DNA from 4 places in the Bacillus sp. VA13 genome. Region 3 is predicted to be linked to each of the others. Evidence: riboswitches for the same ligand, from Rfam matches in the RefSeq annotation. Region 3 holds a riboswitch; each other region holds the start of a gene.
The links. A riboswitch is a leader RNA that binds a small molecule or an ion and turns the genes downstream of it on or off. The one in region 3 is predicted to bind S-adenosylmethionine.

Region 1: it holds a riboswitch for S-adenosylmethionine, as region 3 does, so the genes downstream of both, AC0C66_RS09310 (5-methyltetrahydropteroyltriglutamate--homocysteine S-methyltransferase) here and AC0C66_RS00500 (phosphoadenylyl-sulfate reductase) in region 3, are expected to answer to the same signal.
Region 2: it holds a riboswitch for S-adenosylmethionine, as region 3 does, so the genes downstream of both, metN (methionine ABC transporter ATP-binding protein MetN) here and AC0C66_RS00500 (phosphoadenylyl-sulfate reductase) in region 3, are expected to answer to the same signal.
Region 4: it holds a riboswitch for S-adenosylmethionine, as region 3 does, so the genes downstream of both, metK (methionine adenosyltransferase) here and AC0C66_RS00500 (phosphoadenylyl-sulfate reductase) in region 3, are expected to answer to the same signal.

The regions. Positions count from the first base shown of each region.
Region 1 covers NZ_JBVQPP010000002.1:212,072-218,954, reverse strand. Annotated here, with positions in the region: gene AC0C66_RS09315 (5-methyltetrahydropteroyltriglutamate--homocysteine S-methyltransferase) at 1-1,126, shown strand, start outside; SAM riboswitch class I at 1,195-1,301, shown strand; gene AC0C66_RS09310 (5-methyltetrahydropteroyltriglutamate--homocysteine S-methyltransferase) at 1,379-2,515, shown strand; gene AC0C66_RS09305 (3-hydroxybutyrate dehydrogenase) at 2,567-3,340, opposite strand; gene AC0C66_RS09300 (CoA transferase subunit B) at 3,357-4,013, opposite strand; gene AC0C66_RS09295 (CoA transferase subunit A) at 4,010-4,726, opposite strand; gene AC0C66_RS09290 (GntP family permease) at 4,750-6,168, opposite strand; gene AC0C66_RS09285 (methyltransferase domain-containing protein) at 6,320-6,883, opposite strand, start outside.
Region 2 covers NZ_JBVQPP010000005.1:113,295-120,803, forward strand. Annotated here, with positions in the region: gene fadE (acyl-CoA dehydrogenase FadE) at 1-1,456, shown strand, start outside; gene AC0C66_RS18165 (arsenate reductase family protein) at 1,565-1,921, shown strand; gene gcvH (glycine cleavage system protein GcvH) at 1,988-2,371, shown strand; gene AC0C66_RS18175 (YusG family protein) at 2,427-2,663, shown strand; gene AC0C66_RS18180 (toprim domain-containing protein) at 2,741-3,103, shown strand; gene AC0C66_RS18185 (thioredoxin family protein) at 3,105-3,425, shown strand; gene AC0C66_RS18190 (SCP2 sterol-binding domain-containing protein) at 3,533-3,877, shown strand; SAM riboswitch class I at 3,992-4,098, shown strand; gene metN (methionine ABC transporter ATP-binding protein MetN) at 4,204-5,229, shown strand; gene metP (methionine ABC transporter permease MetP) at 5,222-5,890, shown strand; gene metQ (methionine ABC transporter substrate-binding lipoprotein MetQ) at 5,904-6,728, shown strand; gene AC0C66_RS18210 (carboxymuconolactone decarboxylase family protein) at 6,813-7,190, shown strand; gene AC0C66_RS18215 (YuzK family famiily protein) at 7,383-7,509, shown strand, end outside.
Region 3 covers NZ_JBVQPP010000001.1:93,080-100,588, forward strand. Annotated here, with positions in the region: gene carB (carbamoyl-phosphate synthase (glutamine-hydrolyzing) large subunit) at 1-1,054, shown strand, start outside; gene pyrK (dihydroorotate oxidase B electron transfer subunit) at 1,051-1,821, shown strand; gene AC0C66_RS00485 (dihydroorotate dehydrogenase) at 1,821-2,756, shown strand; gene pyrF (orotidine-5'-phosphate decarboxylase) at 2,725-3,444, shown strand; gene pyrE (orotate phosphoribosyltransferase) at 3,441-4,073, shown strand; SAM riboswitch class I at 4,218-4,323, shown strand; gene AC0C66_RS00500 (phosphoadenylyl-sulfate reductase) at 4,488-5,189, shown strand; gene cysP (sulfate permease) at 5,201-6,265, shown strand; gene sat (sulfate adenylyltransferase) at 6,314-7,462, shown strand; gene cysC (adenylyl-sulfate kinase) at 7,475-7,509, shown strand, end outside.
Region 4 covers NZ_JBVQPP010000001.1:1,530,769-1,538,277, reverse strand. Annotated here, with positions in the region: gene AC0C66_RS07930 (alpha/beta hydrolase family protein) at 1-769, shown strand, start outside; gene AC0C66_RS07925 (DUF2584 domain-containing protein) at 821-1,063, shown strand; gene pckA (phosphoenolpyruvate carboxykinase (ATP)) at 1,102-2,685, opposite strand; SAM riboswitch class I at 2,883-3,021, shown strand; gene metK (methionine adenosyltransferase) at 3,189-4,391, shown strand; gene asnB (asparagine synthase (glutamine-hydrolyzing)) at 4,540-6,438, shown strand; gene alaP (alanine permease AlaP) at 6,575-7,509, shown strand, end outside.

The DNA of each region.
Region 1 (6,883 bases), on a different contig from region 3:
ACAAACAAATGTTGCAGGACAAAAAACAGAAAAACAAATCAAAGCTCCTTTCCGTGCCGATCATGTCGGCAGTTTACTGCGATCTGCTCCGGTGAAAGAAGCCCGGCAAAAAAAAGCGGCTGGCGAGATCACTGCGGAACAGCTTCGTGATATCGAAAATCAAGAGATCACCCGCACTGTGGAAAAACAAAAAGAAATCGGTCTCGATGTGGTAACAGACGGGGAATTCCGACGTTCCTGGTGGCATTATGATTTCCTGGAAGGGCTTGACGGTGTGGAACCGTTCATCCCGGCTGAAGGGATTCAGTTCCATCATGCGAAAACAAAAGCACGCAGCATCAAAGTGACGGGAAAACTCGATTTTACGAGCCACCCCGCGCTTGCCGATTATCAATTTTTACATGAGACTGCCGGTGACGCGACACCAAAGCTGACGATTCCGAGCCCGAATATGCTGTTTTTCGGTGAAAAAGCCGATAAAGGGATTTATGACGACCAAGAGGAATACTTTCATGATCTGGCCCAAGCGTACAAAAAAGCAATCAAAGCCTTCTATGACGCTGGATGCCGCTATCTTCAGCTTGATGATACGTCATGGTCTCTCTTCTTTGAGGAAAAAGGCAGAGAGGTCGTCCGAGCGCTTGGCGGCGATCCAGAAACATTGCCTGCCTTATTCGCCAAAACGATTAACGATGCAGTGGCAGATCGGCCTGATGATTTAGCAATCACGATGCACATTTGCCGCGGCAACTTCCGTTCAACTTGGGCGGCATCTGGAGGCTATGACGCTGTAGCGGAAACGATTTTGGATGGCTTACATTTGGACGGCCTGTTCTTGGAATACGATGATGACCGCTCCGGTAACTTTGATCCGCTCCGTTTCGTGAAACGCAAGGATCTGCAAATTGTACTCGGTTTGATTACATCGAAATACGGCGAGCTTGAAAATCCTGAGGATGTGAAGCGCCGAATCAATGAAGCGGCGCGCTTTGTCAGCCTGGATCAGCTGTGCCTCAGCCCGCAGTGCGGTTTCGCCTCTACAGAAGAAGGCAATCTTTTGACAGAGGAGCAGCAATGGGCGAAGCTGCGCCATGTGATCGACATCGCCAACGATGTGTGGAGATAATCTATCATTGACAGAAACATAAAATGTGTGAATAATAGATACTATCAGAAAATTTCATAAAAAGGTTTTCCTTATCAAGAGAGGTGGAGGGACTGGCCCTGCGATACCCGGCAACCGCTGTTTAACAGAATGGTGCTAAATCCTTTAGAGCAATGATTGCTCTTGAAGATAAGGTTGAGATTGTCATACAAGCTCTTCCTTATCCAAAGGAAGAGCTTTTTTATATTCGAATGGAAAGAAGGAATGGACAACATGCCACAACAAACAACACCCGCAGAACAAAAATCACTTCAAAGAAAAAAACCGCCGTTTCGCGCGGATCAAGTCGGAAGCCTGCTGAGATCTGAGCCCGTTAAAAAAGCGCGGCTGCAAAAAGCGGCCGGCGAGATTACGGCTGAGCAGCTTCGCCAAATCGAAAACGATGAAATCACCCGCATTGTGGAAAAACAGAAGGAAACCGGCCTGAACGTCGTGACAGACGGTGAATTCCGCAGAGCGTGGTGGCACTTTGATTTCCTTGAAAACTTAGATGGCGTTGAGCCGTTTACTCCTGAGCAGGGCATTCAATTCCATAACGTACAGACAAAAGCACGCGGCATAAAAGTGACCGGTGATATCGACTTTTCAACTCACCCAATGCTTGAAGATTACTCCTTTCTCCATAGCATTGCCGGTGACGCGACACCAAAGATGACAATCCCAAGCCCGAATATGCTGTTTTTCCGCGGAAAGCTGGAAAAGGATGCATACAAAAACGACTATCACCTTTTCCAGCACGATGTATCCAAAGCATATAAAAAAGCGATTCAAGCGTTTTATGACAGAGGCTGCCGCTACCTCCAGCTTGATGATACAGCATGGGCTGTTTTCTTATCTGAAAAAGGCTTAAAACAAATCGAAGCGTTCGGAACAACGCCTGATGAGCTTCGCCAGCTGTTTGCGAAATCCATTAACGACGCGATTGCAGACCGTCCGGATGACTTGACCGTAACAATGCACATTTGCCGCGGCAACTTCCAGTCCACTTGGACAGCGGAAGGCGGCTATGACGCAGCAGCCGAAACCATTTTTGACGGCTTGAACCTGGACGGGCTTTTCCTAGAGTATGATGATTCACGCTCAGGCGGATTTGAACCACTCCGTTATGTGAAGCGCTCTGATCTTCAGCTTGTCCTTGGCTTAGTGACATCTAAATTCGGTGAGCTTGAACATCCAGACAATGTAAAACGCCGTATCGAAGAAGCGTCCCGCTATGTGAGCTTAGACCAGCTTTGCCTCAGCCCTCAATGCGGATTCGCTTCAACTGAGGAAGGCAACAAGCTGACTGAAGAACAGCAATGGGCGAAGCTGCGCCATGTGGTTGAGATCGCTAACGATGTTTGGAAATAAGCAAAGAAAAAACACACTTGATTCCCTGGCGGAGCAAGTGTGTTTTTTATGTTATTGAGCGGTATAGCCTCCATCAAGGACGACAGCCTGCCCGGTGACACCCTTCGCTTTCTCGCTTGCCAAAAACACCGCATAATCCGCGATTTCCTTGACGGAAAGCAATCGTTTTTGCGGCACAAGCGGAAAAATGACCTGTTCAAGCACGGAGTCGTAAGGGACATTTCTCGTTTTCGAAAGATCGCTCAGCTGATTGCGGACAAGCTGTGTATCGACATAACCCGGACAGAGCGCGTTGACTGTAATGCCGTGGGGCGCACCTTCCAGCGCCCCCACCTTTGTCAGTCCAATGACGCCGTGCTTGGCACTATTATAAGCGGATTTCCCCGCAAAGCCGACTAAACCATTAACAGATGCGATATTAATAATTCTGCCAAACCGCTGTTTTTTCATGATCGGAAAAACATGCTTCATCGCGATGAAGGGCGCCGTCAGCATAACCTTGATCAGCTGTTCAAAGGTTTCTGTCGGAAACTCTTCAATCGGGGCGACGTGCTGAATACCGGCATTGTTCACCAAAATATCCAAGCGGCCGTATCGTTTTTGGATGGCGTTTACCGTATCAGCGACTTGCGCTTCCTTTGTCACATCACACGGAATGGCTGCTGCGTCAAAACCTTCTTCTGCAAGCTTGGAAGCGGTCTTTTCGCATGCTTCCTGATGAAGGTCCGAAACGATGACGCTAGCGCCTTCACGGGCGAATTCCCTCGCGATTTCGAATCCGATTCCGCCGGCTGCCCCAGTCACCAAGGCGACTTGTTTTTTCATGTCAAACACCCTCCCATTAAGAATTTTGTTTGATCACAGACTGGCTTACAGCGAAAGCGGCTTCTGTTTTTTCATAAACCTCTTCAATTGTGACACCTTCCTGAAGCTCCGTCAGTGTCATGCGGCCGTTATCAAAATCAAAAACAGCCAAATCCGTAATCAGCCTGTGTACGACTTTCTGGCCTGTCAGCGGAAGCGAGCATGTTTTTTTCACCTTTGACTCGCCATGTTTATTGACATGTTCCATGATGACAACGATCCGTTTCGCCCCGTTGACGAGATCCATGGCGCCGCCCATCCCTTTTACCATTTTCCCTGGGATCATCCAATTGGCCAAATCGCCCTGCTCAGAAACTTCCATGCCGCCGAGGATAGCCAAATCGATATGCCCGCCTCTTATCATTGCGAATGACTCAGCGCTGTCAAAATAGGAAGCCCCCGTCACTTCAGTGATTGTTTCCTTTCCTGCATTGATCAAATCCGCATCTTCCGTTCCTTCCACAGGATACGGACCGATCCCGAGCAAGCCGTTTTCTGACTGAAGCATGACGTGAACGCCATCGGGTATCTCATTTGCGACAAGCGTTGGCATTCCAATCCCAAGATTGACGTTCATGCCATCCTTGATTTCTTGTACAGCCCGTTTGACCATTCGTTTTCTCGCTTCTTTCATTTCGCCTCACCCTTTCCCGCCGCTTGTCGGACTGTTCGCTTTTCAATCCGTTTTTCATGGCTCGCGCCAAGCACCACATGCTGTACGTAAATTCCCGGCGTATGGATATGATCTGGATCGAGCTCTCCCGCTTCCACGATTTCTTCTGCCTCGGCAATCGTAATCTTCCCTGCCATGGCGGCAACGGGATTGAAATTTCTCGCCGTTTTCCGAAAAACCAAATTCCCCATGGTGTCCGCTTTCCACGCTTTGACAATCGCCACGTCGCCGGTGATGCCTCGCTCCAGTACATATGTCCGGCCTCCGAACGTTTTATGTTCTTTTCCCTCTGCTATTGAAGTACCAACGCCTGTCGCCGTGTAAAATCCCGGTATGCCCGCACCGCCTGCACGAATTCTCTCAGCGAGCGTTCCTTGGGGAACAAGTTCAACCTCAAGCTCTCCGCTTAAAAACTGCCGCTCAAAAATTTTATTTTCACCGACATAGGATGCGATCATTTTCTTGATTTGCCTGTTAGCCAAAAGCAAACCAAGCCCCCAGTCATCAACTCCGCAATTGTTGCTGACAACGGTTAAATCCTTTACTCCCTGATCTCTTATCGCCAAAATGAGCTGTTCAGGAATGCCGCAGAGCCCGAATCCTCCTGCGATCAGTGTATCTCCATCATGAATCAGTTCCGCAGCTTCCTTACTTGATGACAGTACTTTTCCCATATTGATGCCCCTTTCGTTTTCTCTTACACTAGACCGGTCAGGCTGTAAATCGCGATCACAGCAAATACGGCAGCCGTTTTAATGAGCGTGATTGCAAAAATATCCCGATACGATTGCCGGTGAGTTAGTCCTGTCACGGCCAGAAGCGTGATAACAGCGCCATTATGCGGCAGCGTATCCATGCCGCCTGATGCCATCGATATGACTCGATGCATCACTTCCGGCGGAATGTTGTAAGCCTGAATCGCCTGCAAGTATTGATCCGACATCGCGCTTAGTGCAATGCCCATACCTCCTGAAGCCGATCCGGTGATCCCCGCCAGTGCAGTTGTCGTGACGGCCCCGTTCACAAGCGGATCGGTAAAGGTGTGCGAGATTCCGCTGCTCAGCTTGTGAAACCCCGGCAGCGCGGCGATAACGCCGCCGAAACCATACTCGGCACCCGTATTCATAGATGCCAGCAAGGCACCGCCGATCCCTTCATTCAGCCCTTCCTTCATTTGGGCAAACACCCTTCTCCAATCAAATAAAATCGTTGTAATGATGCCAATCACCAGAGCGAGCTCCACCGACCAAATAGCAGCCGCTGAAGAAATATCGAGCTTGCCGAATTCCTTTAATCCGATCGATGAAAAATCAAATCCATTCGGATACCACTTTGGAAGGTATATGGTGAAACATTTATTCACTGCACCTACGAGTATAAGCGGGACAAAGGCAAGCGCATGCTGCACCGGGCTTTTGTCCGGTTCGGCCGTGAACTCAGGCGATTCAAGAGCAGCAGTATTCTCCGAATCAAAACCGCCGTAGCCTTCGCCGGATGTCTGCGCTTTTTTTCGCCTCGATTCCAAATACATCATGCCCGCTGCCAGCACAATCACTGCGCCGAACAAGCCAAGCCAAGGAGCGGCATAAATGTCTGTTTTGAAAAACGTCGTCGGGATGACATTTTGAATTTGCGGCGTCCCCGGAAGTGCGTCCATTGTAAATGTAAAAGCCCCTAAAGCAATCGTTCCCGGGATGAGGCGTTTCGGTATGTTAGCTTCTCGGAACAGATTTTTCGCAAACGGATACACGGCAAACACGACAACAAATAGGCTGACGCCGCTGTACGTCAAGATAGCGCCCATCAGCACAATGGCAAGTATCGCTCTTTTTGCCCCGACAAGCCTGACAATCGTTTTCGCAATCGATGCCGCAAGCCCGGACATTTCAACGACTTTTCCAAAAATCGCACCGAGTAAAAATACCGGGAAATACAGCTTAATAAAACCCGCCATCTTCTCCATAAAAATCGAGGAGAAAAAAGGAAGCACATGGCTTGGATCTGTCAGCAGCACCGCAAATAACGCGCAAATCGGCGCAAACAAAATGACAGAAAATCCCCGATACGCCGTAAACATCAGCAAGCCTAACGCCAATAGAATGATGATCAGTTCCACACACATCCCCCATTTCCACGGATGGGAAAGCGTTTACAAATACTCTCCGCATCGACCGTTCCCGTCCCCTTTCCATATGTACGGGAAGCGGGGGCCAACTATTCCGATTAAAAAAAGGAAAGCTCCTTTTTTCGGAGCTTTCCTCTGCCATTCATTTCATTCCTATTAAGATATCAACATCAACCGTAATATCGGCTGATTTCATCTCTTTCAGCAGCCTGACTCTGTCTTCCGGCGCAGACCAGGCGAGCGGCGTCATCTGGAGCAGCCAATGTATCGCTTGGCGATCAAGCGTTTTGACATAACGCAGCCTCACATGATGGCTGTGTTCAACATTCGCTGTAAAACGCTCAACAGCTGCCATATTGGAATACGTACGCCTTGGTGAATCAGTATATAAAAATTGCCTTAATTCTATTAAATAATCTTTTCGCGGCACTACTTTTATGAGCATGCCATCATCCTTCAGCAGCCTATGAAACTCTGCATAATTGGATGGTGAAAAAATCGACAAGACAACATCGAATTGGCGGTCATGAAAGGGAGCACGCGCCACATCGGCAACCGCCCACATCTGATCTTTGAATGTCCTAGAAGCTTTTATAATCCCATCCTTCGAAAGATCGATGCCGGCTCCCGTCGCTGTTCTCCCCGCATAATCAAACCCGCAAAGCGCATTCAGATGAGATCCCTCACCGCACCCGCTGTCCAAGAT
Region 2 (7,509 bases), on a different contig from region 3:
TTCTTATGGGGCGCATGTCGGCATCGGGTCCTTGCCGATCGTCTTTTTCGGATCAGAAGAGCAAAAGAAAACATATTTGCCAGGACTCGCTTCAGGCGAAAAGATCGCTGCTTATGCACTGACTGAGCCGGGCTCTGGGTCTGATGCGCTTGGAGCAAAAACAACAGCCGTGCTAAATGAAGCAGGAACGCATTACGTGTTAACCGGGGAAAAACAGTGGATTACCAACTCTGCCTTTGCTGATGTATTTGTTGTTTACGCTAAAGTGGATGGCGAAAAGTTCTCGGCCTTTATTGTGGAAAAAAATTTCCCGGGTGTATCCACGGGTCCGGAAGAAAAGAAAATGGGAATCAAAGGATCATCGACAAGAACGCTTATTTTAGATCAGGCTGAAGTGCCAAAAGAAAACCTGCTTGGAGAAATCGGCAAAGGGCATGTCATCGCCTTTAATATTTTAAACATCGGCCGCTACAAGCTGGCGGTTGGCACAATCGGTGCATCTAAGCGGGTAATCGAGCTGTCTGCGGCATACGCAAATCAGCGGCGCCAATTTAAAACGCCGATTGCTAGCTTTTCGCTGACCCAGGAAAAAATTGCGACAATGGCATCAAGGCTGTACGCGATGGAAAGCTCTGTGTACAGAACTGTTGGGCTGTTTGAAGACAATATGAGCCAGTTTACAGCCGAAGATCTCAAGGACGGCCGGCAAATTGCCAAGTCAATTGCCGAATATGCCATCGAATGCTCTCTGAATAAGGTATTTGGCTCTGAAACGCTTGATTATATCGTAGATGAAGGCGTGCAGATTCATGGAGGCTACGGTTTTATGCAGGAGTACGAAGTAGAAAGAGCCTACAGGGATTCAAGGATCAATCGGATTTTTGAAGGCACAAACGAAATCAACCGGTTAATCGTGCCAAGCACCTTCCTGAAAAAAGCGCTCAAAGGCGAACTGCCTCTATTTGAAAAAGCGCAATTGCTGCAGGAAGAACTCATGATGCTTATGCCTGAAGAGCCTGGCAGCGGCGTGTTAGAGCAGGAGAAATATATCGTTAAGCAAGCCAAAAAAATCGCGCTGTTCGCTGCCGGTCTCGCCGCGCAAAAATACGGAAAAGCCATCGATCGCGAACAAGAAATTCTCGTCAACGTCGCGGATATCGTCAGCAATGTGTATGCAATGGAATCAGCCGTGCTCAGAACGGAAAAGGCCATTGCCGCGCAAGGCGAAGAAAAAGCGGCGCAAAAGGTGCTGTATACAGAAATTTTCGTTCAAGAAGCCTTTAATGAAATTGAAGCGCACGCGAAGGAATCCCTCATCGCAATGGAAGAAGGAGATTCACTCCGCATGATGCTTTCCGCTCTGCGCAAGCTCACGCGCGTAACACCTAAAAACGTCATTCAGAAAAAACGTGAAGCGGCAGCGGGCGTTTTTGAGGCTGAAAAATATATTGTCTGATTGGCCAAGAGCTCCGCATGCGCGGAGCTTTTTTAAGAAGCACTGTTTTAGGTTTTTAAAACAAACTGTGTTAAAATAACCTCGATTATTTTATTGAGGGGGAAGAAGATGTCGTTAACTTTTTACTGGTACCCTAAATGCGGAACGTGCCGCAAAGCAAAGAAATGGCTTGAAGAGCATGGGAAAGAAATAAACGAAATACATATTGCAGAGCAGCCTCCAAGCAAAGAAGAACTAAAAGCGCTTTATGAAAAAAGCGGGCTGGATCTCAAGAAATTTTTCAACACGAGCGGCATGAAATACCGCGAGCTGAATCTCAAGGAAAAGCTGTATCACATGTCGGAGGACGAGCAGCTTGAACTGCTGGCTTCAGACGGAATGCTGATCAAACGCCCGCTTACAACAGACGGCGAAAAAGTGACAGTCGGATTTAAAGAAGACCAATTTGAAGAAAACTGGGCTTAATGTAAATTTTTTTTGAAAAGTATGTTATCTTCTTATTGTAGTGCTGTAAAAAATGGAGGGATTCAATTGAGCATACCTAAAGATTTGCGTTACTCAGAAGAACACGAGTGGGTAAAAGTTGAAGGAGAAAAAGCTAGAATCGGAATTACGCATTTTGCCCAGTCTGAGCTAGGCGACATCGTGTTTGTCGAACTTCCTGAAGTCGGCGCTGAAATCAAAGCGGACGAGCCATTTGGCAGTGTTGAATCCGTTAAAACGGTATCTGAGCTTTATGCACCGATTAACGGAACTGTTGTGGAAGTAAACGAAGATCTTGATGACAGTCCGGAATTCGTCAACGAATCTCCGTACGAAAAAGCATGGATGATCGTCGTTGAGCCGTCTGACGCTTCTGAAATTGAAAAACTGATGACAGCAGAGCAATACGAAGAGATGACACAAGAAGACTAAAACAGGATAGCTGTAAAGGCAATTGGACACGCTAACGTTATGGGAGGTGTCCAATATGGCTTTCAGCAAACAAAAGCTCGATGTCACCAATGATGTGACAGGCCGCTTTCAAAATGGCCGGCTCTCGTTATATCATGAAAATGAGATGATCGGCCAAATGACAAGCATGAATGAATATGAGCTTAAGTCCGGTTATTCCTTTGAAAATGAGAAATTTTATAAGACAGCTGATGTGGTCTCAGGAAACGACGAAAAATACGTGGATTGTGACTACGAAAACGGCTGGTGTTAATGTTGGCGGTGAATTTCACTGCCTTCTTTTACAATCTGAACGTTTCAAATATGACGCGGCAGGTGAAGAAGATGAAGATGGATGAGCTGGAAAAGGTTATGATTGTCGAAGGGAAAACAGATAAAGAGAAAATCGAAAGCGTCCTGAATGAACCAGTGCGCATTATCTGCACAAATGGAACAATCAGCCAGCTGAAGCTTGAGGAATTGGCTGACGAGCTTTACGATAAAGACGTCTATATATTAGTTGATGCTGATGAATCAGGCGAGAAATTAAGAAAACAGCTGAAAAGAGAATTTAACGAAGCCTGCCATCTCCATATCGACAGAGCCTATAAGGAAGTAGCGGCTGCACCCAGGCACCATGTCGCCTCTGTATTGCTGCGTGCGAATTTGAATGTCCATACTATTTTTCTTGAAAGAAAATCCCGAGGTGTATAGCATGAAAGAACTCCAAGAATATGAGCTTGAGCACATTGAAGATGATGTGTATCTCCTTTATTTATATACTCCGTTTTGCGGCACCTGCCAGCTTGCAAGCAAAATGCTGACAGTGGTGAAAGAAATGCTGCCTGATGTCGCCTTCTATAAAAACAATGTCAATTACTCTCCGACATTCGCAAAAGCATATCAAATTGAAAGCGTCCCTTGTTTTCTGCTGTTTAAAGGCGGAAAAGTGGTCGAAAGAGGATATGCGTTTCACTCTGTTTCTTATTTATATGAGCTGATCAAACAAAAATCATCTTCCGCATCCCATTTATGACATATTTCTCTGCACAATCCAATGAAATTGTCGTTCGTTTTATAAAGGGGTTCTTGCGCCAGAAAGAGAAATGTGTATGTATGACCAACAAATAGGAGGTTGTACATATGGAGAAAGCGGAAGTTTTAGAAGATGAGTATCAGCATCTGTTTTTAAAACCCCTTTTGAACGCTTCGACATTGCTCATTACCTTCCAAGGAGAAACAGAAGCCTTAACCGTCTCAATAAACGAACAGGGAGAAATGAAAAAAATTTCTTCGCCCCAAACGTCCAACCTGACCTTTTACGGAAACCAAACAGAAATTATTGACTTATTGCACGGAGACATTTCCCTTCAGCACCTTATTCAGAGCGGAAGCCTCAAAGTAAAGGGGTCATTCAGGGCCCTGTTAAAACTAGAAGCCATACTCTGGCTGACGAACGGATTTTTTCAGAGGATTTTAAAGAATTAAAAAATAGGTAATTATTATAATAGTAAAAGTTGACATCATTTATTTTATTGACATTTAATCATTCGCCATGCTATTCTACATTAAGAATTTCCGGACGAAAAAGACTATATATTTCTCTTATCAAGAGAGGTGGAGGGAAGTGCCCTATGAAGCCCGGCAACCATCAACGCTGTTGAAATGGTGCCAATTCACACGAAGCGTTCAGCTTTGAAAGATGAGAGAAAGGCATTTTATATAAGCCTTTCTGCTCAAGTGTGCAGAAAGGCTTTTCTTTTGCAGAAAAACCCGGAAGATTTCTTAGAATAGTGTTAAGGCAGGTGATTGCTTTGATCAATCTTCAAGATGTTTCAAAAGTTTATAAGTCGAAACACGGAGATGTCAATGCTGTCCAAAATGTCTCGCTTTCCATTAAAAAAGGTGAGATTTTTGGAATTATAGGATATAGCGGAGCTGGTAAAAGTTCCTTAATCCGTCTGCTGAACGGCCTTGAGAAACCAACCTCAGGAACCGTGGAAGTGGCGGGAACCAAGATTAATGAAGTGAACGGACGCGCTTTAAGAAATGCACGCCATGAAATCAGCATGATTTTCCAGCATTTCAATTTGCTTTGGTCGCGGACCGTTAGAGACAATATCATGTTTCCTTTAGAAATTGCCGGGGTGAAAAAGAGCGAACGGATCAAGCGCGCCGATGAACTGATTAAACTGGTAGGTTTAGAAGGAAAAGAAAAATCTTATCCGTCTCAGCTGAGCGGCGGGCAAAAGCAGCGTGTCGGAATCGCCAGAGCGCTTGCAAACAATCCGAAGGTTCTCCTTTGCGATGAAGCGACATCAGCATTAGATCCGCAAACGACAGATTCAATTTTGGATCTATTGTCCGATATTAATGAAAGACTCGGTTTGACGATTGTGCTGATCACACACGAAATGCATGTCATCCGCAAAATCTGCAACAGAGTCGCTGTCATGGAAAACGGAAAGGTTGTGGAAGAAGGCGAAGTTCTCGATGTCTTCAAAAATCCGAAGGAAGACATGACAAAACGATTTGTTCAGCAGGTGACAGAGCCGGAAGAAACGAAAGAAACGCTACAGCACCTTCTTGATGAAACAGCATCAGGAAAAATGGTTCAGCTCACATTTGTCGGTGATTCTGCTGAACAGCCTCTGATTACAGAGATGATCAGAAACTTCAATGTCAGCGTCAATATTCTGCAAGGGAAAATCTCTCAGACGAAGGATGGAGCTTACGGTTCACTGTTCATCCATATTGATGGAGACGAGGAAGAAGTGCAAAACGTGATCCGGTTCATTAATGACAAACAGGTGAAAGCAGAGGTGATCACGAATGTTTGAAAAATACTTTCCGAACGTTGATTTAACTGAGTTGTGGAACGCGACATATGAAACACTTTATATGACGCTGATCTCTTTATTGTTTGCTTTTGTCATCGGGGTGATCCTCGGCTTGCTGCTTTTCCTGACAAGCAAAGGGAGCCTTTGGCAAAATAAAGCGGTCAACTCTGTGATTGCGGCCATTGTCAACATATTCAGATCGATTCCATTCCTTATTTTAATTATTTTACTGTTAGGGTTTACGAAGTTCTTAGTCGGCACGATCTTAGGGCCTAACGCCGCATTGCCGGCGCTGGTGATCGGTTCGGCACCGTTTTACGCGCGCCTTGCTGAAATCGCATTGCGCGAGGTTGATAAAGGTGTGATAGAAGCCGCTAAATCAATGGGCGCTAAAACGTCTACGATTATTTTCAAAGTGCTGCTTCCGGAGTCTATGCCGGCTCTTATTTCTGGGATCACGGTTACGGCCATCGCTTTGATTGGCTCAACGGCAATTGCCGGAGCCATCGGTTCAGGCGGCCTTGGAAACCTTGCGTACGTAGAAGGATATCAGTCTAATAATGCTGATGTTACCTTCGTTGCTACTGTGTTTATTTTAATCATCGTCTTTATTATTCAAATCATCGGTGATGTAATAACAAATATTATAGACAAACGATAAGGGAGGATTTACATTGAAAAAGCTATTTTTGGGTGCATTACTGCTTGTGTTTGCAGGGGTTATGGCTGCCTGCGGTTCAAATAACGGCGCTGAATCCGGCAAGAAAGAAATTGTGGTTGCAGCGACAAAAACACCGCATGCGGAAATTTTAAAAGAAGCTGAACCATTGTTGAAAGAAAAAGGCTACACGCTGAAAGTGAAAGTGCTTAGTGATTACAAGATGTACAACAAAGCTTTAGCTGATAAAGAAGTGGATGCGAACTACTTCCAGCACATTCCTTACCTTGAGCAAGAAATGAAAGAAAACACAGATTACAAACTTGTGAATGCCGGAGCTGTTCACTTAGAGCCATTTGGTATTTACTCTAAAAAATACAAATCACTGAAAGACCTTCCAAACGGTGCGACAATTATCCTGACAAACAACGTCGCTGAACAAGGCCGTATGCTTGCAATGCTTGAAAACGCAGGATTAATCACACTTGATTCTAAAGTGGAAACAGTTGACGCAACATTGAAAGACATTAAGAAAAACCCGAAAAACCTTGAATTCAAAAAAGTAGCGCCTGAATTAACGGCAAAAGCATATGATAACAAAGAAGGAGACGCGGTCTTCATCAATGTAAACTATGCGATCCAAAATAAATTAAATCCTAAAAAAGACGCGATTGAAGTAGAATCAACGAAAAACAACCCATACGCTAACATCATTGCGGTAAGAAAAGGCGAAGAAGATTCTGCAAAAATCAAAGCGCTAATGGAAGTTCTTCACTCTAAAAAGATCAAAGACTTCATCGAGAAAAAATACGACGGAGCTGTGCTTCCTGTATCTGAATAAGACTGAAACCCCGGATGAGAAATCCGGGGTTTTTTTCGGGTATTTTCCTAAAAGCTGTTCATAATAAAAAGGAATGTTAAACAGATGGAGGGATTTTCTTTGAATCAAGACAGAGGAAGCATGCAGGACGCGCTAAAACAGTATAAATTAGGTTTAGGCACATTTGAACAAAAGATGCCGCTGATGGGAAGAAAGTTTAACGAGTTTACTGAACAATGCTTTGCCGGCAATTCTCTGACTGAAAGAGAAAAACAGCTGATCGCCCTCGGAATCGCCATCAATGCCCAGGATGAATATTGCATGATCTATCACACAAAAGGCTGTCTTGATGAGGGAGCGACAGAAGAAAATATTCTCGAAGCCGTCAGTGTGGCGGCGGCATTTGGAGGCGGCGCGGCTCTCAGCCAAGGCGTGACAGTTGTCCAGCAGTGCATAGAGGAATTTGGAAACACCACGCATTAAGAGAAGGAATATTCCGAAAAACCATTCTCATTTGATCTAAAAGGATGCCTTCGTCTCATCTGCCGTTATTTCAAGCCATATCCTTTTTGCGGTATCCATTGCAGCGTTGATACAATAGAAGCAAATATATGAAGGGATTGATTCATTATTTGCAGCAGCCAGGATAGACTGGACCTCGATTATACGTCAGAAATGGAAAAAGCAATGCTTCTGTCTCACGGAATTGGATACGAGGAATACGGACGCCGGCTGGAAACAAGAATGAAAGTAGAGCGGCAGAGAGAGCTTGATTATGAAAAGAGCAAGCGGATTTCTGCGG
Region 3 (7,509 bases):
TCATGAAGAAGAACTGCTTCATTACATGAAAAACGCAGTCAAAATCAATCCGCAGCACCCTGTATTAATTGATAGATATTTAACTGGGAAAGAAATTGAAGTGGATGCAGTATCTGATGGTGAAACAGTCGTCATTCCGGGAATTATGGAACACATTGAACGTGCGGGCGTTCACTCCGGAGACTCAATCGCTGTTTATCCGCCTCAGTCACTCACAGAGGACATTAAGAAAAAAATTGAACAATACACGATCGCACTTGCTAAAGGGCTGAACATTGTCGGTTTGCTCAATATTCAGTTCGTCTTATCACAAGGCGAAGTGTACGTGCTCGAAGTAAATCCGAGATCAAGCAGAACCGTACCGTTCTTAAGCAAAATCACGGGTATCCCAATGGCGAACATTGCTACAAAAGTCATTCTCGGCCAAAAGCTGGCTGCGTTTGGCTATACAGAGGGCCTTCAGCCTGAACAGCAAGGTGTATTTGTAAAAGCGCCGGTCTTCTCCTTCGCTAAGCTGAGAAGAGTGGACATTACGTTAGGGCCTGAAATGAAATCAACAGGTGAGGTCATGGGGAAAGATTCCACCCTTGAAAAAGCGCTCTATAAAGCTCTGATTGCTTCAGGCATTCAAATCCCTAACTACGGATCCGTGCTTTTAACAGTGGCTGATAAGGATAAAGAAGAAGGGCTTGCCATCGCTAAGAGGTTCCATGCGATCGGCTACAACATTTTAGCGACTGAAGGAACGGCAGGTTACTTGAAAGAAGCTTCAATTCCAGCGAAAGTCGTCGGGAAAATCGGCCAAGACGGCCCGAACTTGCTTGACGTGATCAGAAACGGAGAAGCGCAGTTTGTCATCAATACGCTGACAAAAGGAAAGCAGCCGGCAAGAGACGGATTTAGAATCAGACGTGAATCAGTAGAAAACGGTGTTGCCTGCTTAACATCTTTAGATACGGCAGAAGCGATATTGCGAGTGCTGGAAAGCATGACATTCCGTGCTGATCAAATGCCGGCAGTCAACACAAATCAGGAGGCGGCAGTCACTATATGAAAAAAGCGTATTTGACAGTATGTTCTAACCAGCAAATTGCAGACCGGGTGTATCAAATGGTTCTGAAAGGGGAGCTTGTCCAAGGGTTTACAACCCCGGGACAGTTCCTTCATCTGAAAGTGAGCGAAGCGGTTACGCCTCTTTTGAGAAGACCAATCAGCATCGCCGACGTCAACTTTGAAAAAAATGAAGTCACCATCATTTATCGAGTAGATGGGGAAGGAACAAGACTCTTGTCACTGAAGCAGCAGGGAGAACTTGTGGATGTCCTCGGGCCTTTGGGAAATGGCTTTCCTGTCAATGAAGTCCAACCCGGAAAGACGGCTTTGCTGGTAGGAGGCGGTGTAGGTGTTCCGCCTCTCCAAGAGCTGTCGAAACGCTTGAACGAAAAAGGGGTAAAGGTCATACACGTGCTAGGGTTCCAATCGGCAAAGGATGTTTTTTACGAAGAAGAATGCCGGCAGTACGGAGACACGTATGTGGCAACAGCTGACGGAACCTATGGGGAAACCGGGTTTGTTACAAATGTGATTAAACAGAAAAATCTAGAGTTTGACATTCTCCTCAGCTGCGGGCCGACACCGATGCTGAAGGCATTAAAACAGGAATATGCCCATAAAGAAGTTTACCTGTCCATGGAGGAACGAATGGGCTGCGGAATCGGCGCCTGCTTCGCGTGTGTGTGCCATACAAACGAAAGTGAGACATCCTACGTAAAAGTATGTCTCGACGGACCTGTATTTAAAGCTCAGGAGGTGGCGCTGTAATGCTAGAGGTGAAATTGCCGGGACTTGATTTGAAAAATCCGATCATTCCTGCATCAGGCTGCTTCGGTTTTGGAAAAGAGTTTGCGCGTCTTTATGATTTATCTTGTCTCGGAGCAATTATGATCAAAGCTACGACAAAGGAGCCTCGCTTCGGGAACCCGACGCCTAGGGTAGCTGAGACTGGCGCCGGAATGCTCAATGCGATCGGTCTCCAAAATCCGGGGCTGGAAAGCGTTTTGCAAAATGAGCTGCCGTGGCTTGAGCAGTTTGATACGCCGATCATTGCAAATGTCGCAGGTTCTCAAGTCGAGGATTATGTTGAAGTTGCAGAGCATATCAGCAAAGCGCCTAATGTTCATGCACTTGAATTGAACATTTCCTGTCCGAATGTGAAAACAGGCGGAATCGCTTTTGGCACGAACCCTGAAATGGCTGCTGATTTGACGAAGGCGGTTAAAGAGGTTTCAGAAGTACCCGTTTATGTAAAGCTTTCCCCGAACGTGGCAAATATCACGGAAATTGCATCTGCGATCGAAGAGGCGGGAGCGGACGGTCTTACGATGATTAACACATTAATCGGCATGAGGCTTGATTTAAAATCAAGCAAGCCGATATTAGCGAATAAAACAGGGGGGCTTTCCGGCCCTGCCGTGAAGCCGGTTGCCATTCGCATGGTGTATGAAGTCAGCCAAGCGGTCAATATCCCGATTATCGGAATGGGAGGCGTGCAGACGGCCGAAGATGCATTGGAGTTTCTTCTCGCGGGAGCAAGCGCGGTCGCTGTCGGAACAGCAAACTTTGTGAATCCTTTTGCATGCCCGGACATGATTGAACAGCTTCCATCTGTTTTGCGTCAATACGGCTATCAATCAATTGAAGAATGCATCGGAAGGAGCTGGAACCATGAAAAACAACCTGCCCATCATCGCGCTTGATTTTGCATCAGCTGAAGAAACACTTGCGTTCTTAGCGCCTTTTCAACAAGAACCGTTATTTGTAAAGGTTGGAATGGAACTTTTTTATCAAGAAGGGCCTTCTATAGTTAAACAATTAAAAGAAAGAAATTGCGAGCTGTTTTTAGATTTAAAGCTTCATGACATCCCGACCACTGTAAACAAAGCGATGAAGCGCCTTGCCGGTCTCGGGGTGGACCTCGTCAATGTTCATGCGGCCGGAGGCAAAAAAATGATGCAAGCAGCTCTGGAAGGCTTAGAAGAAGGAACGCTTTCCGGAAAAAAACGCCCGTCACTTATCGCGGTAACCCAGCTGACAAGTACATCTGAACAAATGATGAAGAATGAACTGCTGATCGAAAAGCCTCTGATCGACACGGTCGTGCACTACAGCAAGCTGGCAGAAGAAAGCGGGCTTGATGGAGTGGTCTGCTCTGTTCATGAAGCACAAGCCATTTACCAAGCGGTGTCGCCTTCATTTCTGACTGTCACTCCGGGGATCAGGATGTCAGAGGACGCTGCGAATGACCAAATCCGCGTAGCGACACCTGCAATTGCAAAAGAGAAAGGTTCATCAGCGATTGTGGTAGGACGCTCGATTACCAAAGCGAAAGACCCAGTAAAAGCCTATGAAGCTGTCAGACTCGAATGGGAGGGAATCAAATCATGAAACAAATCATCGCAAAACATCTATTAGACATCCAAGCTGTATTTTTACGCCCGAACGAGCCATTTACATGGGCAAGCGGCATTTTATCGCCAATCTACTGTGACAACCGCCTTACGCTATCTTTCCCGGAGGTCAGAAATGATGTCGCCTCAGGTATCAGCAAGCTTGTCGAAGAGCATTTTCCTGAAGCTGAAATGATTGCGGGAACAGCTACAGCCGGTATTCCTCATGCTGCTCTGGCGGCTGACCGTTTGAATCTTCCGATGTGTTATGTGAGAAGCAAGCCGAAAGCGCACGGAAAAGGCAATCAGATTGAGGGAGCTGTTCAAAAGGGGCAAAAAACTGTCGTTATTGAAGACTTAATCTCCACAGGAGGAAGCGTACTTGAAGCTGCGGCAGCTTTACAAGCGGCTGGCTGTGAAGTGCTCGGTGTCGTCTCCATTTTTACGTACGGGCTCCCTAAAGCGCAGGAAGCCTTCGCAAAGGCAGAACTTCCATACTACTCTTTAACTGATTACGATACGCTCACAGAGGTCGCGCTCGAAAACGGAAATATTCATTCGGACGATCTAGAAAAGCTGAAAACGTGGAAACGAAATCCCGAGTCAAAAGATTGGTTTAAAAAATAAGAAATAAATTTCGGTGATGTATAGAGGCTTCAAAGCCTTGTTGTACTTGGAAACAGGCCACTCGGCCTGTTTTTTTATTAATCCTATAAAAAAAGTCGGGTTGACTTATGTTAGAATTGTGCTAAAATTTACTACAAATCTAAAAACTTATCAAGAGCGGCTGAGGGACTGGACCTATGAAGCCCGGCAACCTGCATAGTTTGTAAGGTGCTACTTCCAGCAAAATGAATTCCATTTTGAAAGATAAGGGCTACATGCTGTTCCTGTCTTTCTTTCCGCCGGATTGAAAGTTTTTTATTTTAAGAGGAAAAAAGGCTGTTTGTGATAACAGCAGCCGCGCATCACATTACAATTGGGAAAAGACAACCGGCAGAAAGCTACTGTTTGTTTGTCTCCGAAAGGAGGAAAGAAGAAATGTTAACGTACGATAATTGGGAAGAACCAACGATTACATTTCCGGAAGACGACCCTTATAAAGGAGCGCTTTCAGTTTTAAAGTGGGCATACGGCCATTACGGCAATCAGCTTGTTTATGCCTGCAGTTTCGGAATTGAGGGAATCGTTCTGATTGACTTAATTTATAAAGTAAAAAAAGACGCAGAGATTGTGTTTCTTGATACAGGACTTCATTTTAAAGAAACCTATGAAACGATTGAACGAGTGAAAGAGCGTTATCCGGGTCTTAATATCATCCTGAAAAAACCAGACCTTACCCTTGAGGAGCAAGCCGAAGAACATGGTGACAAACTGTGGGAAAGAGAGCCGAATCAGTGCTGCTATCTTAGAAAGGTTGTTCCTTTAAGAGAGGCGCTTTCAGGACATCCAGCCTGGCTTTCCGGTCTGCGCCGCGATCAAGGGCCAAGCCGTGCCAATACGAATTTCTTAAACAAAGATGAAAAATTCAAATCAGTAAAAGTATGCCCGCTTATCCATTGGACTTGGAAAGACATTTGGAGATACACATCCCGGAATGAGCTGGACTACAATCCGCTTCATGATCAAGGATATCCTAGTATTGGCTGCGCGCCTTGCACGGCTCCTGCTTTTACCGCAGAGGATTTACGTTCAGGCAGATGGAATGGTATGGCGAAAACAGAATGCGGACTGCATGAATAAGGAGCTGCAAAATGGAACTAGCCGCTATTTTATTTAGCTTGTTTTTCGCGATGAATATTGGTGCAAGCGGCGCTGCAGCTTCGATGGGAGTTGCTTACGGCTCTGGAGCCATTAAAAAGAAAACCTACGCTTTGATCCTATGCGCAGTCGGTGTGCTGGCCGGGGCGGTCATTGGCGGGGGCGAGGTTGTAAAAACCATCAGCTCCGGGATTATCCCCGAGCAGACGATTACACTGACGATTGTTTGCATCATTATTGGAGCCGCTGCGCTGTCGCTCTTTACGGCTAATCTTCTCGGCATTCCTTTGTCGACAAGTGAAGTAACAGTCGGCGCAGTTGTCGGCGTGGGAGTGGCTTACAAAGTATTGTTTGTGAACAACCTGCTGGTCATTGTGTCGTTTTGGGTTTTTGTCCCGCTGTTCGCTTTCGGTTTCACATATTTTGTATCTAAGCTGTTTCGTTATTTTAAGATTGAAATTAAATCTTCTAAAAAGCAAAAAATCCTTGGCATTGTTTTGTTAGGTGCCGGATTTTTTGAAGCATTCTCTGCCGGTATGAACAATGTGGCGAATGCCGTTGGCCCGTTAGTGGCGGCCGGTGTGCTGGATGTAACGAAAGGAACCTTATACGGGGGAGCTTTTGTTGCTCTTGGCGCGTTGTTATTAGGCCGGCGGGTGTTAGAAACAAACGGGAAGAAAATTACGAGATTCTCAAAAGGAGAAGGCATTCTCTTATCCGGTACAGGAGCCGGACTGGTGATCATCAGTTCTGTATTTGGGATGCCGGTGCCCTTGGCGCAAGTCACGTCATCGTCTATTATCGGAATAGGCATGGCAAAAAACGGTCCGAACGTGTTCCATAAACAAGTTGTTCAAACGATGCTGAAGGTATGGATTGTATCGCCGTTTTTATCTTTATCAATTTCTTATCTGCTTGTATCCTTGTTTTTAAAAGCGGATTATTATTCAATCTTTATCATGGTAAGTGTGCTTTTAGCGGCGGGCGGTGCCGTCAGCCTGACGAAGGCCATACGTAAAGAGAGACGCTCTGTCCACGAACAAGGCGGGGGAATCTGATCATTAATCTGAGTTATTTTATATGTTAACTAGGAGGAAATCGATATTATGAGCTTAGCACCACACGGAGGAACATTAGTAAACAGAGTAGATGAATCATATGATGTGAGCAGCATTCAAAAAGAAATTGAACTTGATTTGATTTCTTTCGCAGATTTGGAATTAATCGGAATCGGTGCATACAGCCCGATCGAAGGCTTCTTTAATGAAAAAGATTACGTATCTGTTGTCGAAAGCATGCGTCTTTCTTCCGGCGTTGTCTGGTCCCTTCCAATCACGCTTCCGGTTGATGCGCAAAAAGCAGCGGAACTGTCAGTCGGTGAAACGGTAAAGTTAACGTATGAAGGAGAAACATACGGCGTTATCCAAATCGAAGACCTATACGTGCCTGACAAACAAAAAGAAGCTGTCAATGTGTATAAAACGGATGAGCAGGAGCACCCGGGTGTTAAAAAGCTTTTCAGCCGCGGCAATACATACGTCGGCGGACCAATCACATTGACTAAAAAAGCTTCAAAACAGTTCCCTGAGTTTACGTTTGAACCGGCGGAAACAAGACGCCAGTTTGCGGAAAAAGGCTGGGAAACCATTGTTGGTTTCCAAACAAGAAATCCTGTTCACAGAGCGCATGAATACATTCAAAAAACGGCTCTTGAAACAGTAGACGGCTTGTTCTTAAACCCGCTGGTAGGTGAAACAAAATCTGATGACATCCCAGCTGATGTGCGGATGGAAAGCTACCAAGTGCTTCTTGACAATTATTACCCGAAAGACCGCGTGTTCCTCGGCGTCTTCTTAGCGGCGATGCGTTATGCGGGACCGAGAGAAGCCATTTTCCACGCACTTGTCAGAAAGAACTACGGCTGCACGCATTTTATTGTCGGCCGCGATCACGCAGGTGTAGGTGACTATTACGGAACATACGAGGCACAGGAGCTGTTTGACACATTTAAACCTGAAGAGCTCGGGATTACACCGCTGAAATTCGAGCACAGCTTCTTCTGTGAAAAATGCGGAAATATGGGAACGGCGAAAACGTGCCCTCACGGCAGAGAACATCACGTCATCTTATCAGGCACTAAGGTAAGAGGCATGCTGAGAGACGGTGTGCTGCCTCCTGCAGAATTCAGCCGCGCAGAAGTCGTAGAAGTGTTAATCAAAGGTATGAAGAAAAAAGAAGAAGCAGGCGTATCTTAAGGAGGACTGGCAGTGACAAATCGCGATATCGTATGGCATGAAGCCTC
Region 4 (7,509 bases), 1.4 Mb from region 3:
TGTTGAGAAAAGAAGATTTCCGTCGCCAAGCCAGCATGTGCGTCTGTATACGATCTGCTATCTTTCAAATGGCTTACGGGTAAAGGGGCTTTTGGCTGAGCCGGCGGCACCGGGACAATATGACGGATTTTTATATTTGCGCGGCGGGATTAAAAGCGTGGGCATGGTTCGGCCTGGCCGGATTATCCAGTTTGCAACCCAAGGGTTTGTTGTGTTTGCTCCTTTTTACAGAGGAAATCAAGGAGGAGAAGGCAACGAGGATTTTGCCGGGGAAGACAGAGAGGATGCTTTTTCCGCTTTTCGCCTGCTTCAGCAGCATCCAAATGTTAAGAAGGACAGAATCCATATCTTCGGTTTTTCCCGCGGCGGAATTATGGGAATGCTCACTGCGATTGAAATGGGCCGGCATGCAGCTTCATTCGTTTCCTGGGGAGGCGTCAGTGATATGATCCTTACATATGAGGAGCGGCAGGATTTGCGGCGAATGATGAAAAGAGTCATCGGCGGAACACCGAAAAAGGTGCCTGAGGAATACAAATGGAGAACACCGTTTGACCAAGTAAACAAAATTCAGGCACCCGTGCTATTAATCCATGGAGAAAAAGACCAAAATGTTTCGATTCAGCATTCCTATTTATTTGAAGAGAAGCTAAAACAGCTGCATAAGCCGGTGGAGACATGGTATTACAGTACATTCACACATTATTTCCCGCCAAAAGAAAACCGGCGTATCGTGCGGCAGCTCACGCAATGGATGAAAAACCGCTGACGGTGAAATATGTTATGATAAAGAAAAAAGAGAACGAAAGGGGATTTCACTTTGGGAATGCCTGTTGAATTTAATACACTGATTGTGACAAAAGGACAAGAAGTTCGAATAGATGAAAATATATTTACGTTAGAGAAAGACGGATACCGTGTATATCCGATGGAGATTCCGATGGATGTGCGCAAAACAAAGTTCGGCGAAAAGTCAGGCACAGCTGAAGTGCAGAAACTTCAATGGGAAGACGGCCGGACCATCATTACGTACAAGCTGACTTCTTTGCATTCTGTCAATTAAAACAAGCCAAGAGCGTAATTGCTCTTGGCTTTTGCTTTTTAAACGAGAGGGCCGCCTGCCTGTGCAATGGCATCTGTATGTGCGAACTTTTTAAAATTCTCTTTGAATTCATTTGCGAGGTAGAAAGCTTTTTCTCTGTATTCTTCCTTGTTGCTCCACGTGTTTTCAGGCTGAAGGATATGATCAGGAACGCCAGGAACATGGACCGGTATATGCAGGCCAAAAATATCGTCAGTCATCATTTCTGCATCCTCTAATTTGCCTTCAATCGCTGCTTTGACCATCGCTCTCGTGTAAGAAAGCTTCATGCGCTCGCCTGTACCGTAGCCGCCGCCGGTCCAGCCGGTATTGACCAAGAAAACGTCTGCGCCGTGTTCATCGATCTTTTTGCCGAGCATTTCAGCATAGACGTGAGCAGGAAGCGGCAGGAACGGTGAGCCGAAGCATGTGGAAAACGTCGTCTCAGGAGATGTCACACCGCGTTCGGTTCCGGCAAGCTTGCTCGTATAACCGCTCAAGAAATGATACATCGCCTGCTCCTTCGTCAGTTTGCTGATCGGAGGCAGGACTCCGAATGCATCAGCCGTCAAAAATACAATTGCTGAAGGGTGGCCTGCCATGCTTGGTGTCACGATGTTGTCAATCATATGAATCGGGTAAGCCGCACGCGTGTTTTCGGTATAGAATGAATCATCATAATTGGCTTCACGTGTATCTTCATCCACAACAACATTTTCGAGAACAGACCCGAAGCGGATCGCGTTAAAGATCTGAGGCTCCTTTTCTTCGCTTAAATGAATACACTTGGCGTAGCATCCGCCTTCAATATTAAAGACGCCTGTGTCAGACCAGCCGTGTTCATCATCGCCGATCAGTTTGCGGTCAGCATCGGCTGAAAGGGTGGTCTTGCCTGTTCCAGACAGTCCGAAGAAAAGGGCAACATCGCCTTTTTCACCGACATTGGCAGAGCAATGCATGGATAAAATATCTCTTTCAGGGAGCAGGAAATTCATAATGGAGAAGATGGACTTCTTCATTTCTCCGGCATACTCTGTTCCGCCGATTAAGATCGTCCGCTTTTCGAAAGAGACAATAATAAAGGTTTCGGAATGTGTGCCGTCTGTTTTTGGATCCGCTTTGAAATGCGGAGCAGAAAGAATGGTAAACGGCTGTTCAACTGTTTTCTTATCATTGCCTTCCGGGCGGATAAACAGCTGTCTTGCGAATAAATTGTGCCATGCGAACTCATTTACGACGGTGATCGGCAGTCTGTATTTTTCATCTGCGCCGGCAAATCCTTCGAAAACAAACAGCTCATCTCGCTGTTTCAGATAGCTGACAACCTTCGTGTACAGCCGCTCAAACGCTTCTTCTGAAATCGGCTGATTCACCGTCCCCCAATCGATCTTATTTTTCGTGCTTTCTTCCTCCACGATAAATTTGTCTTTAGGTGAGCGTCCTGTATAAGCGCCTGTTGTCGCCCGAACAGCACCCGTGGAAGTTAAAATGCCTTCGTTCCGGGAGAGTACTTTTTCTGTAAGCTGTGCTGCTGATAAATTATGACGCACATTTGGGCTTGTTAATAAGGCTTGTAAATCAGCGGTTAAATCAACTGAGTTCATATGAAACCTTCCTTTATCGTTTTTTGTGTTTTGCTAATTGTGAATTAGTATAACATATATTTTCAAATAGTCTATACTATTTATTGTTTTTTGTGTGTGCGTTTTCCAATGTTTTCCCTCGATATAGGTGCCTATTTCTTCTGAATCATATTGACATTGCAAACCCTTTTACGATAAGATATTTCATTGAGCGGATACTCTTATCCCGAGCTGGCGGAGGGACAGGCCCTATGAAGCCCAGCAACCGGTTTCTCTGTTATTTATTATGTTCAACTGTGTGAGACAACCAAGGTGCTAACCTGTTGCAAGGTTGTATGATTCCTTGAGCGATAAGAGTGAAAGGCACAAAGACCAAACCCTTTCCTCGATGGAAAAGGTTTTTTTATTTCATAAATATGCCAATTAACATTCTCTAATATAACGTTACATTGTATAAGAGGGAGCGAGTTCCGTATCATATATACAAGGTCTTTCGGGAGGCCTTGTGCAGGAGGAAGCAAATCATGAGTAAAAATCGTCGTTTATTTACATCAGAATCTGTTACGGAGGGGCATCCGGATAAAATCTGTGACCAGATTTCTGACAGCATTTTAGATGAAATTTTAAAGAAAGACCCTAACGCGCGTGTTGCTTGTGAGACGTCTGTGACAACTGGTTTGGTGCTTGTCAGCGGAGAGATCACAACATCTACGTATGTTGACATTCCGAAAACGGTTCGCCAAACCATTAAAGAAATCGGATACACACGTGCGAAATACGGATTTGATGCGGAAACTTGTGCGGTTTTAACATCAATTGACGAGCAGTCTGCTGATATTGCAATGGGTGTAGACCAAGCGCTTGAAGCCCGTGAAGGCACAATGAGCGACGAAGAAATTGAAGCGATCGGTGCGGGTGACCAAGGTTTAATGTTCGGTTACGCGTGCAACGAAACGAAAGAGCTTATGCCTCTTCCAATTTCACTTGCTCATAAATTAGCCCGCCGCCTGAGTGAAGTCCGTAAAGAAGATATTCTTCCATACCTTCGCCCTGACGGCAAAACACAGGTAACGGTTGAGTACGATGAAAATAACAAACCTGTCCGCATTGACGCGATTGTTATTTCAACTCAGCACCACCCTGAAATTACGCTTGAGCAAATCCAGCGCAACATTAAAGAACATGTTATCAATCCGGTTGTTCCTGAAGAGCTGATTGATGAAGAAACAAAATATTTCATCAACCCTACAGGACGTTTCGTTATCGGAGGCCCTCAAGGGGATGCGGGACTTACAGGACGCAAAATCATCGTTGATACTTACGGCGGCTATGCGCGCCACGGCGGAGGAGCGTTCTCAGGTAAGGATGCAACGAAGGTAGACCGTTCTGCGGCTTATGCAGCAAGATACGTTGCGAAAAACATCGTTGCGGCTGAGCTTGCTGATTCTTGCGAAGTACAGCTTGCTTACGCGATTGGTGTTGCACAGCCTGTATCAATCTCAATCAACACATTCGGTTCCGGTAAAGCTTCTGAGGAAAAACTGATTGAAGTTGTTCGCAATAACTTTGATTTACGACCTGCCGGCATTATCAAAATGCTTGATTTACGCCGTCCGATCTACAAACAAACTGCTGCGTACGGCCACTTTGGACGCCACGATGTTGATCTTCCGTGGGAACGTACAGACAAAGCGGAGCAGCTGCGTAAAGAAGCGTTAGGAGAATAACTTTATAGCCGCTTACTCGTTAAGCGGCTTTCCCTTTTTCACGTTGTATTCATGTTTATTTTTTTACATAACCGTGAAACCAAATACTATTCACAGCGTCTATAAATAGGGGTTCAATGATGACAATTTTAATTATGGAGGCAATACTATGTGTGGATTTGTCGGGGTTTTTAACAAGCATCCGTTAGCTCAAACCGCTGATCAAGAAGAACTAATCAAACAAATGAACCAAATGATCGTTCACCGCGGTCCTGACAGTGATGGATATTTCCATGATGAGCACGTTGGATTCGGATTCAGACGGCTCAGCATTATTGATGTAGAAAATGGCGGACAGCCTTTATCATATGAAGATGAAACATATTGGATTATCTTTAACGGAGAAATCTATAACTATATTGAATTGAGAGAAGAACTTGAAGCAAAGGGGTATACATTCAACACGGATTCGGACACAGAGGTTCTTCTTGCGACTTACCGTCACTACAAAGAAGAAGCGGCGTCCAAACTCCGCGGTATGTTTGCCTTTCTGATTTGGAATAAAAACGATCATGTGCTTTATGGAGCAAGAGATCCATTCGGCATTAAACCGTTGTACTACACAACGATCAATGATCAGGTTTATTTTGCCTCAGAGAGAAAAAGTTTAATGGTTGCTCAGAATGATATTGAAATAGATAAAGAGGCATTGCAGCAGTACATGTCTTTCCAATTCGTTCCTGAACCAAACACGCTTGATGCCAATGTGAAAAAAGTAGAGCCGGGTTCACAGTTCACAATCCGCCCGGACGGCGATATCACATTCAAAACGTATTTCAAAGCGAACTTTAAGCCAGTTCAGACTGAAGAAGATAAGCTTGTGAAAGAAGTCAGAGACGCGATCTATGACTCTGTAAACGTTCATATGAGAAGTGACGTTCCTGTCGGTTCATTCCTGTCTGGCGGAATTGATTCTTCCTTTATTGTATCCGTTGCGAAGGAATTTCATCCAAGCTTAAAAACATTCTCTGTCGGATTTGAACAGCAGGGCTTTAGTGAAGTCGATGTAGCGAAAGAAACTGCAGCGGCACTTGGCATTGAAAATATCAGTAAAGTCATTTCGCCTGAGGAATACATGAACGAGCTTCCGAAGATCGTATGGCATTTTGATGATCCGCTTGCTGATCCTGCAGCGATTCCGTTGTACTTTGTTGCAAAAGAAGCGAAAAAACATGTAACGGTTGCTTTATCAGGTGAAGGTGCGGATGAGCTCTTCGGCGGATATAACATTTACCGTGAGCCGCTTTCGCTTAAACCGTTTGAACGCATTCCGTCAGGCCTAAAAAAGATGCTTCTGCACGTTGCGGCTGTTATGCCTGAAGGTATGAGAGGAAAGAGCCTGCTTGAGCGCGGTTGTACTCCGCTTCAGGATCGTTATATCGGTAACGCGAAAATTTTCGAGGAATCTGTTAAAAAACAGCTGCTGAAGCATTATAATCCGAATCTTTCATATCGTGATGTGACAAAAACTTACTTTACAGAAAGCAGCTCATACAGCGATATCAACAAAATGCAGTATGTCGATATCCATACTTGGATGCGCGGCGATATTTTGTTAAAAGCGGATAAAATGACGATGGCGAATTCTTTGGAACTGCGTGTGCCGTTCTTGGATAAAGTCGTATTTGACGTCGCTTCAAAAATTCCTGATGAGCTGAAAACGAAGAACGGCACGACGAAGTATCTTCTTCGCAAAGCCGCTGAAGGAATTGTGCCTGAGCACGTATTAAACCGCAAAAAGCTTGGTTTCCCTGTACCGATCCGTCATTGGCTGAAAAACGAAATGAACGAATGGGTGCGGAACATGATTCAGGAAAGCCAAACGGATGCTTATATCCACAAGGATTATGTTCTTCAGCTTCTTGAAGACCATTGTGCGGACAAGGCTGATAACAGCCGTAAAATATGGACTGTACTGATCTTTATGATCTGGCACAGCATCAATATCGAAAAACGGTATATGCCTGAAGAGCTGAGCCATCAGCCTAAAGAAGTCATCTTTGTGTAACAGACAACAAGGCTTTCGATTCGTCGAAAGCCTTGTTATTATCCTTTTATTTCTCCATCATCATTGATTTACCCAATCCACACGGAAAATTCAGAAAAATAATTTATTGATATTTTTTTCTAGGGGAGAAGAAAGCATGCAAAAACAAAAACAAGAGCTGCACCGCGGACTCGAAGAAAGGCATATTTCTTTAATGTCTTTAGGGGCTGCTATAGGAGTGGGATTGTTCCTCGGCTCCGCATCAGCTATTCAATTAGCAGGGCCGGGTATTTTGGGAGCGTATGCCATAAGCGGCCTGGTCATGTTTTTTATTATGAGAGCGCTTGGAGAAATGGCCATTCAAAAACCGGTCGCTGGCTCCTTCAGCCGCTATGCCCGTGATTATTTGGGACCGCTTGCAGGTTATTTAACAGGGTGGAACTACTGGTTTTTATGGGTTGTCACCTGTATGGCCGAAATCACTGCTGTCGGGATTTATATGGGGTACTGGTTTCCGGACGTGCCAAACTGGATTTGGGCATTATCGGCGCTGGTCATTATGACGGGTGTTAATTTCTTGGCTGTCAAAGCTTACGGAGAGCTGGAATTTTGGTTCGCTTTGATTAAAATTGTTGCAATCTTATCAATGATTGCTGTCGGTTTATTGATGATCATCGCAGGGGTCGGCAATGGAGGCATTGCAACCGGAATCAGCAACTTGTGGAACAACGGAGGATTTTTCCCACATGGAATAAAAGGGGTTTTATTGTCACTTCAAATGGTGATGTTCGCCTATTTAGGGATTGAAATGATCGGGGTAACGGCTGGTGAAGTGAAAAACCCGCAAAAATCGTTGGCCAAAGCAATTGATACGGTATTTTGGCGTATTTTGATTTTTTATGTAGGCGCTTTATTTGTTATTATGTCTATTTACCCATGGCAGGAAATTGGCTCACAAGGAAGCCCGTTTGTCCTCACATTTGAAAAAGTGGGCATTCCATCGGCAGCAGGCATCATTAACTTTGTCGTCTTGACGGCTGCGCTGTCTTCATGCAACAGCGGCATTTTCAGCACAGGGCGGATGCTGTTTAA